DNA from 3 places in the Geodermatophilus sp. SYSU D01180 genome. Region 1 is predicted to be linked to each of the others. Evidence: riboswitches for the same ligand, from Rfam matches in the RefSeq annotation. Region 1 holds a riboswitch; each other region holds the start of a gene.
The links. A riboswitch is a leader RNA that binds a small molecule or an ion and turns the genes downstream of it on or off. The one in region 1 is predicted to bind cyclic di-AMP.
Positions count from the first base shown of each region.

Region 2: another riboswitch for cyclic di-AMP. It lies ahead of ACI8AA_RS05010 (transglycosylase family protein); the one in region 1 lies ahead of ACI8AA_RS17295 (NlpC/P60 family protein).
Region 3: another riboswitch for cyclic di-AMP. It lies ahead of ACI8AA_RS10600 (transglycosylase family protein); the one in region 1 lies ahead of ACI8AA_RS17295 (NlpC/P60 family protein).

Region 1 covers NZ_JBJGZH010000020.1:25,475-29,777, forward strand. Annotated here, with positions in the region: gene ACI8AA_RS17285 (NlpC/P60 family protein) at 1-1,126, shown strand, start outside; gene ACI8AA_RS17290 (hypothetical protein) at 1,237-1,524, shown strand; cyclic di-AMP (ydaO/yuaA leader) riboswitch at 1,684-1,864, shown strand; gene ACI8AA_RS17295 (NlpC/P60 family protein) at 1,881-3,068, shown strand; gene ACI8AA_RS17300 (M48 family metallopeptidase) at 3,234-4,303, shown strand, end outside.
Region 2 covers NZ_JBJGZH010000003.1:212,113-216,415, forward strand. Annotated here, with positions in the region: gene treZ (malto-oligosyltrehalose trehalohydrolase) at 1-1,300, opposite strand, end outside; gene ACI8AA_RS05010 (transglycosylase family protein) at 1,411-2,010, opposite strand; cyclic di-AMP (ydaO/yuaA leader) riboswitch at 2,014-2,148, opposite strand; gene treY (malto-oligosyltrehalose synthase) at 2,396-4,303, opposite strand, start outside.
Region 3 covers NZ_JBJGZH010000009.1:69,301-73,603, reverse strand. Annotated here, with positions in the region: gene ACI8AA_RS10605 (isochorismate synthase) at 1-414, shown strand, start outside; gene ACI8AA_RS10600 (transglycosylase family protein) at 512-1,687, opposite strand; cyclic di-AMP (ydaO/yuaA leader) riboswitch at 1,692-1,862, opposite strand; gene ACI8AA_RS10595 (VOC family protein) at 2,330-2,578, shown strand; gene menD (2-succinyl-5-enolpyruvyl-6-hydroxy-3-cyclohexene-1-carboxylic-acid synthase) at 2,585-4,264, opposite strand; gene ACI8AA_RS10585 (o-succinylbenzoate synthase) at 4,261-4,303, opposite strand, start outside.

The DNA of each region.
Region 1 (4,303 bases):
CGACGTCGCGCTCGGCGACGTCGACCGGCAGCTGTCGGACCTGCAGCGCCAGCAGGTCGACGTCGACACCCAGACGGCGGCCAACTGGCGGGCCTACCTCGGCCAGCTGCGCGATGCCGGGGTGGCCGCGCCGCCGGCGGCCGAGCTGCTCGACCCCGTGCGGGGCCTGCCCGCAGGGCTCACCCCGGTCGGCGCAGCCGCCGGTGGCGCCCAGCGCGGCGCCGCGCAGCTGCCCCGCCAGCCGGTGTCGCTGCTCGTGCTGCCGGCGGAGACGCTGGCCGCGGTCACCGCGGCCATGGACGCCCTCGGCCGGCCGTACGCGCCGGGGACGGCCGGCCCGGACTCCTGGGACTGCGGCTCGCTGGTCTCCGCCGTCTACCGCGGCGCCGGCATCGACCTGCCCGGCGACCAGGCCGGCCTGTTCGCGGTCACCACGCCCGTCGACCTGGCCGACGTCCTGCCCGGCGACCTGGTCTTCCTCGGCACCCCCGAGTCGGGGCTGGGGCACGTGGGGATCGCGCTGGACGCGCAGACCATGCTCGCCGCCGACGCGCGGGCCGGCGCCGTCGTCGTCCGCCGGCTGCCCGCCGACCAGGTGGTCCACGTCGGGCGGCCGAGCCTCGGCCCGCGGCCGGAGGTGCCCGCCCCCGGCCCGGCCGGCGGCGCCCTGCGGGTCGAGTGCGGCAACACCGTCTACCCCCCGAGCTTCGACGGCGCCCGCGCCTGGGGCGGCTACCCCAACGGCCTCATCCCGCCGAGCGCGCTGTGCCCGATCGGGGTGGGCGGCCACTCGCTGCGCTGCGACGCCGCGGCGGCCTGGCGGGCGATGAGCGCGGCCTACGCGTCGGTGTTCGGGCGGCCGATGTGCATCACCGACTCCTACCGCACCTACGCCGGCCAGGTCCGCCTGTACGGGGAGAAGCCGGCGCTGGCCGCGGTCCCGGGCACCAGCAACCACGGCTGGGGGCTGGCGGTCGACCTGTGCGGCGGCATCGACGGCTTCGGCACGCCGCAGTACGCGTGGATGGTCGCCAACGCCGGCCGGTTCGGGTGGCTGCACCCGACCTGGGCCGACCCGGGCAACGGCCGCGAGGAGCCCTGGCACTGGGAGTACGCGGGCAGCTGAGCCGGGACTGTCGGTGGCCGTCCCTAGCGTGCCGGCCAACCGACAGGGAGACCCGTCCCGACCGCGGCCCGGCACCGGGCGGCGCGGCCGGGGCACGGAGGGACACGGCCATGCTCATCGACTGCGACTCGTGCACCGCGCGCGGCGCCGGCTGCGCCGACTGCGTCGTCACCGCCCTGCTGGGCGCCCCGCCCGCGGAGCGGGACACCGGGCCCGTGCTGCTGCCGGTGCCCCCGGTCCCGGCGGCCCGGACGGCCGACGGCGCCCTGCCGCGCCCGGGCGTCGTCGTGGAGCTCGACGACGTCGAGCGGCGGGCCGTGCGGGCGCTGGCCGAGGGCGGCCTGGTGCCGCCGCTGCGGCACCGGCCCTCGCGTGACGGGCGCCGGCGCACGGGCTGACCGGCGAGGGGCCACCCGAAACGGGTACGTACCGGAGTGGCGCGGCTGCTGACCGTGTGTGTTCTCACAGTCCACGCACCCCCCGTTTGTCACAACTGCATCACGTCCGTACTGTGGCGCCGTCCGGCCGGGTGGTCGTCACCCGACGCAGGGTGACCTCGGCCGACACCGCCGAGTCACCGGACGCCCTCCCCGGAGGTGCGCGAGGTGAGCCGGGGACCCACCGCAGCACTGGGGTGAGTTCTCGTGCGCGCCGGTCCCGACCGGGGCGCGGAGATAGGGCACGTCTTCCCAGCCCGAACCCGTCAGCTAACTCGGTAGGCGGTTGCTGAGGAAGAAACGGAGAGCCGCCGCCCGTGGCGACCCCCCGCCCCGCCCTGGGGCATGCACGCGAGAAGTCCACATCGGCCACCCGCACCGCCGGTCCGCACCGCCCGTCGCGGGCCCGCCACCTCGGCCGGGTCACCCTCGTCGGCACCACCGCCGCGCTGACCCTCACCCTGCTGTCCGGCACCGCGGCCGCCGACCCCGAGCGGGCCGGCACCCCGGAGCAGGCCGCCCAGCTCGCCGCCGAGGCCGGTCACCGGCTCGAGGTCGTCACCGAGCAGGTCAACGAGGCCCGCGAGGTCCTCGCCCAGCAGCGGGCCGCCGCCGACGAGGCCGACCGGGCCGCCGCCGAGGCGCAGGGCCAGCTGCAGGAGCTCGACGGCCAGATCCGCCAGGTGGCCCGCAGCGCCTACACCGCCGGCAACGGCGACGGCTTCGCCGGGCTCGACCTGCTGATGACCAGCGACTCCGCCGAGGACTTCGTCGCGTCGCTGGCCACCCTCGGCCAGATCGCCGACCACACCACCTCGGTCCTCGACCGGGTCAACGAGGCGGCCGCCGCCGCCCGGCAGGCGCAGGCCGACGCCGAGGCCGCCGAGGCCGAGGCGCAGCGCACCCTCGACGACCTGAGCGCCCAGGAGGCGCAGCTCCAGGACGACATCGCCGACTACCAGGCGCAGTTCGCCGCGCTCACCGAGGCGCAGCGGCAGGCGGCGCTCGCCGCGCAGGAGGCCGGCCTGGCCGCCGGCGCGCAGGCCGACGAGGACACCGGCGGCGAGCCGGGCGGCGAGGGCGCGCCCGCCGCCGCGGGCACGCAGGCCGCGGCCCCCGCACCGGCCCCGGCGCCGTCGGCGGTCGGCGGCAGCGGTGCCGCGCAGACCGCGGTGCAGACGGCGCTGGCCCAGGTGGGCGACCCCTACGTGTGGGGCGCCGGCGGGCCGAACGCCTTCGACTGCTCGGGCCTGACCCAGTACGCCTACGCGGCGGCCGGGATCAGCCTCCCGCACTCCAGCAGCATGCAGTCGCGCATGGGCACCGCCGTCTCGCGCGCGGACCTGCAGCCGGGCGACCTGATCTTCTACTACAGCCCGGTCAGCCACGTCTCGATGTACATCGGCAACGGCCAGATGGTGCACGCCTCCACGTCGGGGCAGCCGGTGAAGGTCGTGTCGGTCGACTCGATGGGCGGCATCACCGCGATGCGCCGCATCGCCTGAGGAAGGACCTCCCTGCCCCCCACCGCTCGCGAGCTCGCGGCGGGACCCTGCAGGGAGGCCGTTCCATCACGTCGCCGGGGCCGGTGACCCGTCCGGGTCGCCGGCCCTCGGCGTCCGTGGAGGGAGACCCCGGTGCGGCGCCGGCGCGCGCCTAGGATCGGCCGGGTGAGCAGGGCGGGCGGGACGAGCACCCGCCCCGGCCCCGCGGCCACCCGGCCCGACCGCACCGGCTCCCGCCGGGCCGCGCTGCTGGTCGCGCTCGTGCTCGGCGCGGCGCTCGTCGTCGTCATCGCGCTCCGCACGCCCTGGACGCTGCTGCCCACCCCGCCCGGCGGCGCGTCCCCGGTCACCGACGACGCCGGGCTGCCCGCCGAGGTCGTCCGCCGCGCCGAGGCCCTCGCCGCCGACATCCGGCCCGCGTCGCTGACCAACCTGGTGCTCGGGCTCGCGGTCTCGGCGCTGCTCGGCCTCACCCGCCTGGGCAGCCGGCTGGTCACCGCGGTCGGCCGGGCGGGCGGCCGCCGCTGGCCGCTCACCGTGCTGCTGGGCGCGGTCGCGCTGGTCGTCGTCGGCCGGCTGGTGACGCTGCCGATCTCCGCCTACGGCGAGGTGGTGCGGCACCGCTACGGGCTGTCCACGCGCTCCTGGCCCCTGTGGCTGCGCGACGTCGCGGTCTCCACGGCCATCGACGCCGGGCTCACCGCCCTCGGCCTGCTCGTGCTCGTCGCGCTGGCCCGCCGCGCGCCCCGCACGTGGTGGGCCTGGGCGGCCGGCGGCGCGGCCGCGCTGGTCGTCGCCGGCTCCTTCCTCTACCCGGTGGTCATCGAGCCGGCGTTCAACAGCTTCACGCCGCTGCCGGCCGGCGAGCTGCGCACCGACCTGCTGCGGCTGGCCGAGGAGAGCGGCTCCCCGGTCGAGGACGTCCTGGTCGCCGACGCGTCCCGGCGGACGACGTCGCTCAACGCCTACGTGTCCGGGTTCGGCTCGACCCGCCGGGTGGTCCTCTACGACACCCTGCTGGCCGACGTCCCCCCGGAGGAGATCGAGTCGATCGTCGCCCACGAGCTCGGCCACGTGGCCACCGACGACGTCCTGACCGGCACGCTCATCGGGGCGCTCGGCGCGGCCGCCGCCGTCGCCCTGCTCGGCTGGCTGCTGACCTCGGCGCCGCTGCTGCGCCGGGCCGGCGCGGACTCGGCGGGCGACCCGCGCGTGGTGCCGCTGGTGCTGTTCCT
Region 2 (4,303 bases), on a different contig from region 1:
AGAACTGCCACGGCGTAGCGGCGCCCCACTCCTCGCCCATGAACAGCATCGGGGTGAAGGGGCTGGTGAGCACCAGGGTCGCGCCGACGGCGAGCAGGCCGGGGGACAGCGTCGCCGAGACGCGGTCCCCGATGGCGCGGTTGCCGACCTGGTCGTGGTCCTGCAGGTAGCCGAGGAACTTCCACCCCGGCAGCCGCGCGGTGTCCACCGGCCGGCCGTGCGAGCGGCGGCGGAAACTCGACCACGTGCCGTCGTGGAAGAAGGCGCCGGTGAGGGTCTTGGCCAGCCCGGCGAGACCGGCCTCGGCGAAGTCGCCGTAGTAGCCCTGGCCCTCGCCGGTGAGCGTCGCGTGCAGCGCGTGGTGGAAGTCGTCGCTCCACTGCGCGTGGATGCCGGTGCCGCCGGCCACCCGCGGGGTGACCATCCGGGGGTCGTTGAGGTCGCTCTCGGCGATCAGCGTGAGCGGCCGGCCGACGGCGACCGAGAGCCGGTCGACCTCCTGCGCCATCTCCTCGAGCACGTGGGTGGCGCGCTCGTCGACCAGGGCGTGGACGGCGTCGAGCCGCAGCCCGTCGACGTGCATGTCGCGCAGCCACATCAGGGCGTTGTCCAGGACGTAGCGGCGGACCTCGTCGGAGTCCGGCCCGGACAGGTTGACCGACTCGCCCCAGGTGTTCGCGCCGCCCTCCGAGAAGACCGGCATGAACAGCGGCAGGTAGTTGCCCGACGGGCCGAGGTGGTTGTAGACGACGTCCTGGATGACGCCGATCCCGCGCTGGTGGCAGGCGTCGACGAACCGCTGGTAGGCCGCGGGGCCGCCGTAGCTCTCCTGCACCGTGTACCAGAGCACGCCGTCGTAGCCCCAGTTGTGCGTGCCGTCGAAGCCGTTGACCGGCAGCAGCTCGACGAAGTCGACGCCGAGGTCGGCGAGGTGCCCGAGCCGGTCGATGGCCGAGTCGAGGGTGCCCTCGGGCGTGAACGTGCCGACGTGCAGCTCGTAGACGACGCCGCCGGCCAGCGGGCGCCCGGTCCAGGCGGTGTCGCCCCACGTGTAGGCCGACGGGTCGAACCGGCGGGACAGCCCGTGCACGCCGTCGGGCTGCCGGCGCGAGCGCGGGTCGGGGCGGGGGGTGTCGTCGTCGCCGAGCAGGTAGCCGTAGTCGGACTCCGGGCCGGCCTCGGCCTCGGCCCGCCACCAGCCGGCGTCGTCGCGGCGCATGTCGTGCACCGTGCCGTCGACCTGCAGGCGCACGCGCTCGGGCACGGGCGCCCAGACGGCGAACTCGACGGGTGCGGACATGCGGGGGCCTCCCAGCGGTAGTGCGGCTGACCGGTCCCTCTTGCCCGCTGCGGGCCGGGTCAACCGCGAGCGGCGGCCGGGGGAGCGGGTCCCCCGGCCGCCGCCCCGGGTCACGGCAGCTGCAGCAGCTGCCCGACGTAGATCTCGTCCGGGTTGCTGACCGTGCCGCTGTTGGCCGACCAGAGGGCCTTCCAGCCGCCCTCGACGCCCTGGGCTCGGGCGATCTTGCCCAGCGTGTCGCCGGACCGGACGGTGTACGAGCCGCCGGAGGCCCCGGCGGCGGACTCCCCGGCCCGGGCGGCCGGGGCGGGCTCGGCCGCGGCGGGAGCGGCGGCGGGCTCGGCGGCCGGCGAGCCGGCCTCCGGGGCGTCCGGGTTCAGGCCCTTGCCGCAGGTGGGCCAGGCACCCGGGCCCTGGACGTCGAGCGTGCGCTCGGCGACGGCGATCTGCTGCGCCTTGGTGGCCAGGTCGGCGCGCGCGGCGTACTCGGTGCCGCCGAAGGCCGCCCAGGTGGACTGGCTGAACTGCAGGCCGCCGTAGTAGCCGTTGCCGGTGTTGATGCTCCAGTTGCCGCTGGACTCGCACTGGGCGACGGCGTCCCAGTCGTTGGGGGCGGCGGCCGAGGCCGGGCCGGCGGCGACGCCGATCGCGGCCGCGGCCACGCCGGTCGTCACGAGGGCACGGCGGAGCAGGGACGTGGACGTGCGCATGGGGGATCTCCGATCCGCCGCCTGCGAGGTGAGCTGTCGGGTTCGGAGCGATCGGTGCCCCGGCCGCACGACGTGCGGCTTCACCCCGAGGCGCTGCGTCCGGTCCCCCCGTGACCGCGGTGCAGGCGCCGAAGTGGGTCCCCCACCCCCGTCCTGGCTGTGCAGGAGGAACGGAGCCCGGCGGACGGGGTTCGGCGGACCGGCTCCGGCACGCGGCTGTCATGGACCCGCGTGCGGGGCAAAGGTAACGGCCGCATCACGAGACGGCACACCCGCCCCACCCGTCACGGCGTGTCGCCCGGCGTCCCCGCGGCGGCCCGCGCCCGGCGGCCGGGGGGAGTCGCAGGTCACGGCGGCGCCGGCCGGCGCCGCCGTGACCTCCGTCTCACTCCCGGACGAGCAGGGCCACCGGCAGCCGGGCGAGCAGTTCCCCCACGGGCGCGCCGCCGGCGTGGGAGACGACCCGCGTGCCGGTGAGCACGTCGCGCCACCCGCCGGTCGGGAGCGCCAGCGCGGTGTCGCCCCAGCCGGTGGTGGCCAGCGCGACCGGCAGCCGTGTCGCCACCGTCACCGCGCCGTCCCGCTCTCCGGACCCACGGTCGAAGGCGACGACGTGCTGCGCGGCGGACCCGGTGGCCGCCACCGGGGTGTAGCCGGTGAACAGCCCGGGGTCGTCCCGCCGCAGCCGCAGCGCCCGCGAGACGACGAGCAGCTTGGCCGCGCCGGTCTCGTCGACGTCGGGCACCTCCCCGCCGTCGAGCCGGGCCAGCAGCGCGCGCCGCTCGTCGTAGTCGACCGGGCGGCGGTTGTCGGGGTCGACCAGGGAGTGGTCCCACAGCTCGGTGCCCTGGTAGACGTCCGGGACGCCGGGCATCGTCAGCTGCAGCAGTTTCTGCGCCAGCCCGTTGGACCGGCCGGCCGGGGTGATCCGCGCGACGAACGCCTCGACCTCGCGGTTCGTGGCCTCGTCGTCGAAGGCGGCGTCGACCATCGCGTGCAGCTGCGCCTCGAACGCCTCGTCGACGTCGGTCCACGTCGTCGACTGCCCGGCCTCGCGGGCGGCCTTCTCGGCGTAGGCGTGCGCCCGCTCGCGGGACAGCGGCCAGGCGCCGACCAGGTTCTGCCACACCAGGTGCGCCAGCGGCCGGTCGGGCAGCGGGTGGCGGGACAGCCAGCCGCGGACCAGGTCCGCCCACTCGGTCGGCACCTCGGCGAGGACGGCCAGGCGGGCCCGGGTGTCCTCGCTGCGCTTGGTGTCGTGCGTGGTCAGCGTCGTCATCGACTCGGGCTTGCGCTCCAGCCGCCGCGCCTGCGCCTCGTGGAACTCCCCCGGGGTGCTGCCGAAGCGCGCCGGGTCGCCGCCCACCTCGTTGAGCACCACGAACCGGGCCCACCGGTAGTACGCGCTGTCCTCGACGCCCTTGGCCATCACCGGGCCGCTGGTCTGCTCGAACCGGGTGGCCGCCTCGGTGCCGGCCTGCGCCAGCACCGGGTGCAGCGCGTCCACCGCGGCGACCAGGTCGGGACGGCGGTCGCGGACGTCGCCCACGGCGGCGTCGAGGTGCTCGCGGCCGTCGGGCAGGTAGGTGCGGTAGACCGAGAAGCTGGCCAGCAGCTCGGCCAGCGCCTCCTCCTCCGTCTCGACGTCGACGCCCGGCAGCTCGCCGATCACCCGCACCAGCCGGGCGACCTCGGAGCCGAGGATCCCGTCGGTGACCTCGCGCTTGCAGTCGTGCACCAGCTGCCCGTAGTCGACCGCCCGGCCGGACAGCTCGGTGTCCAGCGCGGTCAGCGCCGCCTCGCCGGCCGGGTCGACCAGGACGTCGTCGACCTCGGCCAGCGCGTCGTAGCCGGTGGTGCCGGCCGCCCGCCAGCTCTCCGGCAGGTCCTCGCCGGGCTCGAGGATCTTCTCGACCACCGTCCACCGGCCGCCCGACGCCTCGGCCAGCCGGTCCAGGTAGCCCTTGGGGTCGGCCAGGCCGTCGGGGTGGTCGATCCGCAGCCCGTCGACGGCGCCCTGCTCGACCAGCCGCAGCACCAGCTCGTGGGTGGCGCGGAAGACCTCCGGGTCCTCCACCCTCAGCCCGGCGAGGGTGTTGATGGCGAAGAACCGCCGGTAGTTGAGGTCGGCGTCCGCGCGCCGCCAGTCGACCAGCTCGTAGTGCTGCCGGTCGTGCACCTCCTGCGGGGTGCCCTCGCCGGTGCCGGGGGCGATCGGGAAGCGGTTGTCGTAGTACCGCAGCTCGGCCGTGCCGTCGGGGGTGGGGACGACCTCCAGCTTCTCCACGTCGTC
Region 3 (4,303 bases), on a different contig from region 1:
GTGCCGGAGCAGCCCTCGCTGCTGACGCTGCCCAACGTGCGGCACCTGGCCACCGACGTCGTCGGCACCCAGCGCCGCTCCGGCGCCCGCGGCCGGGCCGGGCTGCTGGAGCTGGTCGACACCGTGCACCCGACCGCCGCCGTCTGCGGCACGCCGCCCGAGGCCGCCGCCGCGGTGATCGCCGAGCTGGAGGGCATGGGCCGCGGGCGCTACGCCGGGCCGGTGGGCTGGCTCGACGCCCGCGGGGACGGCGAGTTCGGGCTGGCCCTGCGCTGCGCCCAGCTGGTCGACGACGACCCGCGCTCGGCCCGGCTGTTCGCCGGCTGCGGCATCGTCGCCGCCTCCGACCCGACGGCCGAGCTCGCCGAGACGCAGGCGAAGTTCGCCGCCTTCCAGGCCGCGCTGGAGGGCTGAGGCGGCTCCGTCCCGCCGGCGCCGGCGTCCTGCCCCGGAGACGGCGAGGGCCCCGGCCGCTGCGCGCGGTCGGGGCCCTCGTCGGGTGTGCGGGAGGTCAGCCCACGTAGTTGACGTGCACGTGGTCGAAGTGGTTGGCGGTCACACCGCCGCGGTCCTCCATCGCCTTCCAGGCACCGTCGGGCGAGGTCAGGATGCGCTGCTGCCAGATGACGTACTCGACGCCGAGCTCGTCCCAGTGGTCCACGTGGTACTGGGCGATCGCGTCGCCGAGGGCGGCGTCGGACATGACCATGTAGTCCAGGGCCTTGCCGGAGGGGTGGCCGTCCGGGTCGACCGCGCTGGCCCGCGTGCCGCCGAGGGTGATGTCCGCGGCGCCCGGGACGTTGCTGACGACGGCGTTCGCCGCCGCCTGCACGGCCTCGTGGATGGCGCCGGCGGTGTTGGTGATCTCGGCGACGACCGAGGCCTGCGCGACCTGCGGGGCGGCCTCGGCGATCGGCGGGGTGGCGGCGGGCGCGGCCTCACCGGCGGCGGCGACCGGGGCCGGGGCGGCCTCGGCGGCGGGGGCCGGGGCGGCCTCGGCAGCGGGGGCCGGGGCGGCCTCGGCCGGGGCGGCGGTCGAGCCGCTGAGCGCCAGCACCTGACCGGGGAAGATCAGGTTCGGGTTGGCGCCGATGACGTCGACGTTGCGCTCGTAGAGCTCCCGCCAGCTCTGGCCGTGGGCGGCGGCGATCTTCGCCACCGTGTCCCGCCAGCGGACGGTGTACTCCTCGGTGGTGACCTCGGCCTGCTCGGCCGGGGCGACCTGCTTGGCGGCCGGCTGCTCGGCCGGGGCGGCCGGGGCCTCGGCGGCGGCGGGGGCGGCCTGCTCGGCGGCCGGCGCCTCGGCGGCGGCCGCGGTGGTGCCGTCGGTCAGGTACTTGCCGCAGCTCGGCCAGGCGCCGACGCCCTGGCCGGCCAGGACGGCCTCGGCGATCTGGACCTGCTGGGCCGGGGTGGCGAGGTCGGCACGCGGGGCGAGGTCGGTGCCCCCGAAGGCGGCCCAGGTGGACTGGCTGAACTGCAGGCCGCCGTAGTAGCCGTTGCCGGTGTTGATGCTCCAGTTGCCACTGGACTCGCACTGGGCGACGCCGGTCCAGTCGTGGGTGGTGGAGGCGGAGGCCGGCGAGCTCAGGACGCCCAGACCGACGGCGGCGGCGCCGGCGGCGACAGGGGCCTTGGCGATGACCTTCTTGGTGCGGACGTAGCGGGGTGCGCGGTGCTTGGGCATGGTGATGATCTCCCGATCACCGCCGGCGAGGTGAGCTGTCGGGTTCGGGCGATCGGTGCCCGGCCGCGGTCCGCGGCTTCACCCCGAGGCGCGCTCCGACCAGGCCCCCGTGGGCCGTCGCGCGCCGGAAGAGTGGGTCCCCCACCCCTGCCCTGGGAGTTGACGTGGGCGACCGGTGGGCAGGGTTTGGCGGACCGGCGCCGCGCTCCGTGTTCGCTGAGCGCAGCCAAAACGTTACGTGTCGTCATGTCGACTGTCGTCGTGACGGCGGTCACAGCACGGTTCGACTGGGACCCGTGGGGTACGGCGTGACGTCGGCGTGATCCCCGCGCGGGTAACGGAACGCGCTGCTCGCCGCGCGCGATCCGGCCCTGCCGCGGTCCTCCCGCCCCCGTCCCGGCCGCCCCGGATCCCGTGACGAAGGCCACCGGCGACGGGCTCCCCCTCCCCCGTCGGGACCGCGCCGCGAGGCACCCGCCGGGTGCCCGGACCTCCCTGGGGTCCCCCGCACGGACACGCGACTCGAGGTGACCGGGATCCCGGTGAGCGACGTCGACGTCGCCAGGGCCTTCCACGTCGAGCAGGTCGGTTCCGGGCTCGACCACGACGTCAGCCCGGCCCCCGGGCATGCGTGTGGTGCAGATGACGCCGGGCTCCCCCTGCTCGGTGGTCATCGTCCAGGGCATGCCGCTGGGCGAGCCGGGCTCGACCCGGGGCCCGCCGCTCGTCGTCGAGGACGTCGACGCCGTCCGCCGGGAGCTGGCCGAGCGCGGGGTCGACGTGACCGAGGTCCAGCAGCCGGGCCCCGAGGGCGCCCCCGGCTCGCGGTTCGCATTCTTCAGCGACCCCGACGGCAACGGCCGGTCGTTGCAGGAGATCCGCCGCTCCTGAGGCCGGTCAGGCCAGCGCGCGGCCCGCGGCCTCCCGGAGGGCGACGGCCAGGTCGGCCTCCGCGCGCTGGTCGGTGCGGGCGACGACCACCCGCGGCCCGCCGCACGCCAGCGCGGCAGCGAGCTCCTCCGGCGTGGCCACCGCCGTGGCCGCCCACCCCAGGGACGCCGCGACGGCGACCAGGTCGCGCCCGTGCGGCGTGCCGAACACCCGCCGGTAGTCGCGGGCGTACGCCGGCCGCCCCGGCTCCAGCTGGGCGAAGATCCCGCCGCCGTCGTTGTCGGGCACCACCACGGTGAGGTCCGGGCGCGGCTCGCCCTCGCCGGTGAGCAGCCCCTGCAGGTCGTGCAGGAACGTGAGGTCGCCCATGAGCGCCACCGCCGGCCCGCCGTGCGCCAGCGCGGCGCCGACGGCGGTGGACACCGTGCCGTCGATGCCGGCGACGCCGCGGTTGGCGAGCACGGCGACGTCGCCGCGCGGCACGGCGAGCCGGTCGACGTCGCGCACCGGCGTCGAGGAGCCGAGCACCAGCAGCGCCCCGGACGGCAGCGCGGCGACGACGTCGCGGGCCAGCCGGGCGGCGGTCAGCCCGGGCGCGGTGTCCAGGGCGGCGTCGACGGTCGCGCCCACCCGGTCCGCGGCCACGCGCCAGGCGGCGGCCCAGCCCGGGTCCGACGGCGGGCCGCCCGGCGGGGCGGCGCGGGTGACCAGCGCGGCCGAGCGGCCGGCGTCGGGCCAGCGCGGCCCCGCGACCACGGTCTCCACGCGCACCCGCGGGTCGGCCAGCAGCGCCGACACCGGCCGGGACAGCGTCGGCCGGCCGACGACGACCACGCGCTCGGGCCGGTGCGCGTCCAGCCAGCCGGGCACGCCGAGCAGCAGCGCCCCGCCGCGCACGGCGCCGTCGGTCCACGCCCCGCCGCTCGGCTCGGCGACCACCGGCCAGCCGGCCGCGGCGGCGCCGGCCGCCCACGCCCGGCCGACGGCGTCCGGCCCGTCCCCGGCGACGACGAGCGTGCGCGGGCCGTCCGCGACCGGCGCGGTCGCGGCGGGCGCGGACGCGCCGGCGGTCCACGGCGCGCCGCCGTCCCGGCCGGCCCACGGGCCGGTCAGCGGTCCGGGCTCCTCCTCGGGCAGCAGCGGGTCACGGAGCGGCAGGTCCAGCTGGACCGGCCCGGGGTCACCGGACAGGACGCCGGTGGCCGCGAGCAGCGCCCGGGACACCACCGAGCGCCAGTAGCGGTTCTGCGCGGCCTCGCGGCCGGCCTCGGGCACGCCGACGTCGGCCGCCCAGCGCACCGCGCCGCCGTAGAGGCCCGGCTGCTCGATCGTCTGGTTGGCGCCGGTGCCGCGCAGCTCCGGCGGCCGGTCGGCGGTCAGCGCCAGCAGCGGCACGCCGCTGACGTCGGCCTCGAGGACGGCGGCATGCAGGTGCGCGGTCGCCGTCCCGGAGGTGGTGAGCACCGGCACCGGCCGGCCGGACGCGCGGGCCAGGCCCAGGGCGAGGAAGGACGCCGTCCGCTCGTCGATGCGCACGTGCAGCCGCAGGACGCCGGCCCGCTCGGCGGCGGCCAGCGCCAGGGCGACCGGCGCCGAGCGCGAGCCGGGCGCGACGACGGCGTCGCGGACCCCGCCGCGGACGAGCTCGTCGACCAGCACGCGGGCCAGCGCGGTGGAGGGGTTCACGCGGCCAGCACCGCGCCCAGCCGCTCGGTCCAGCGGGCG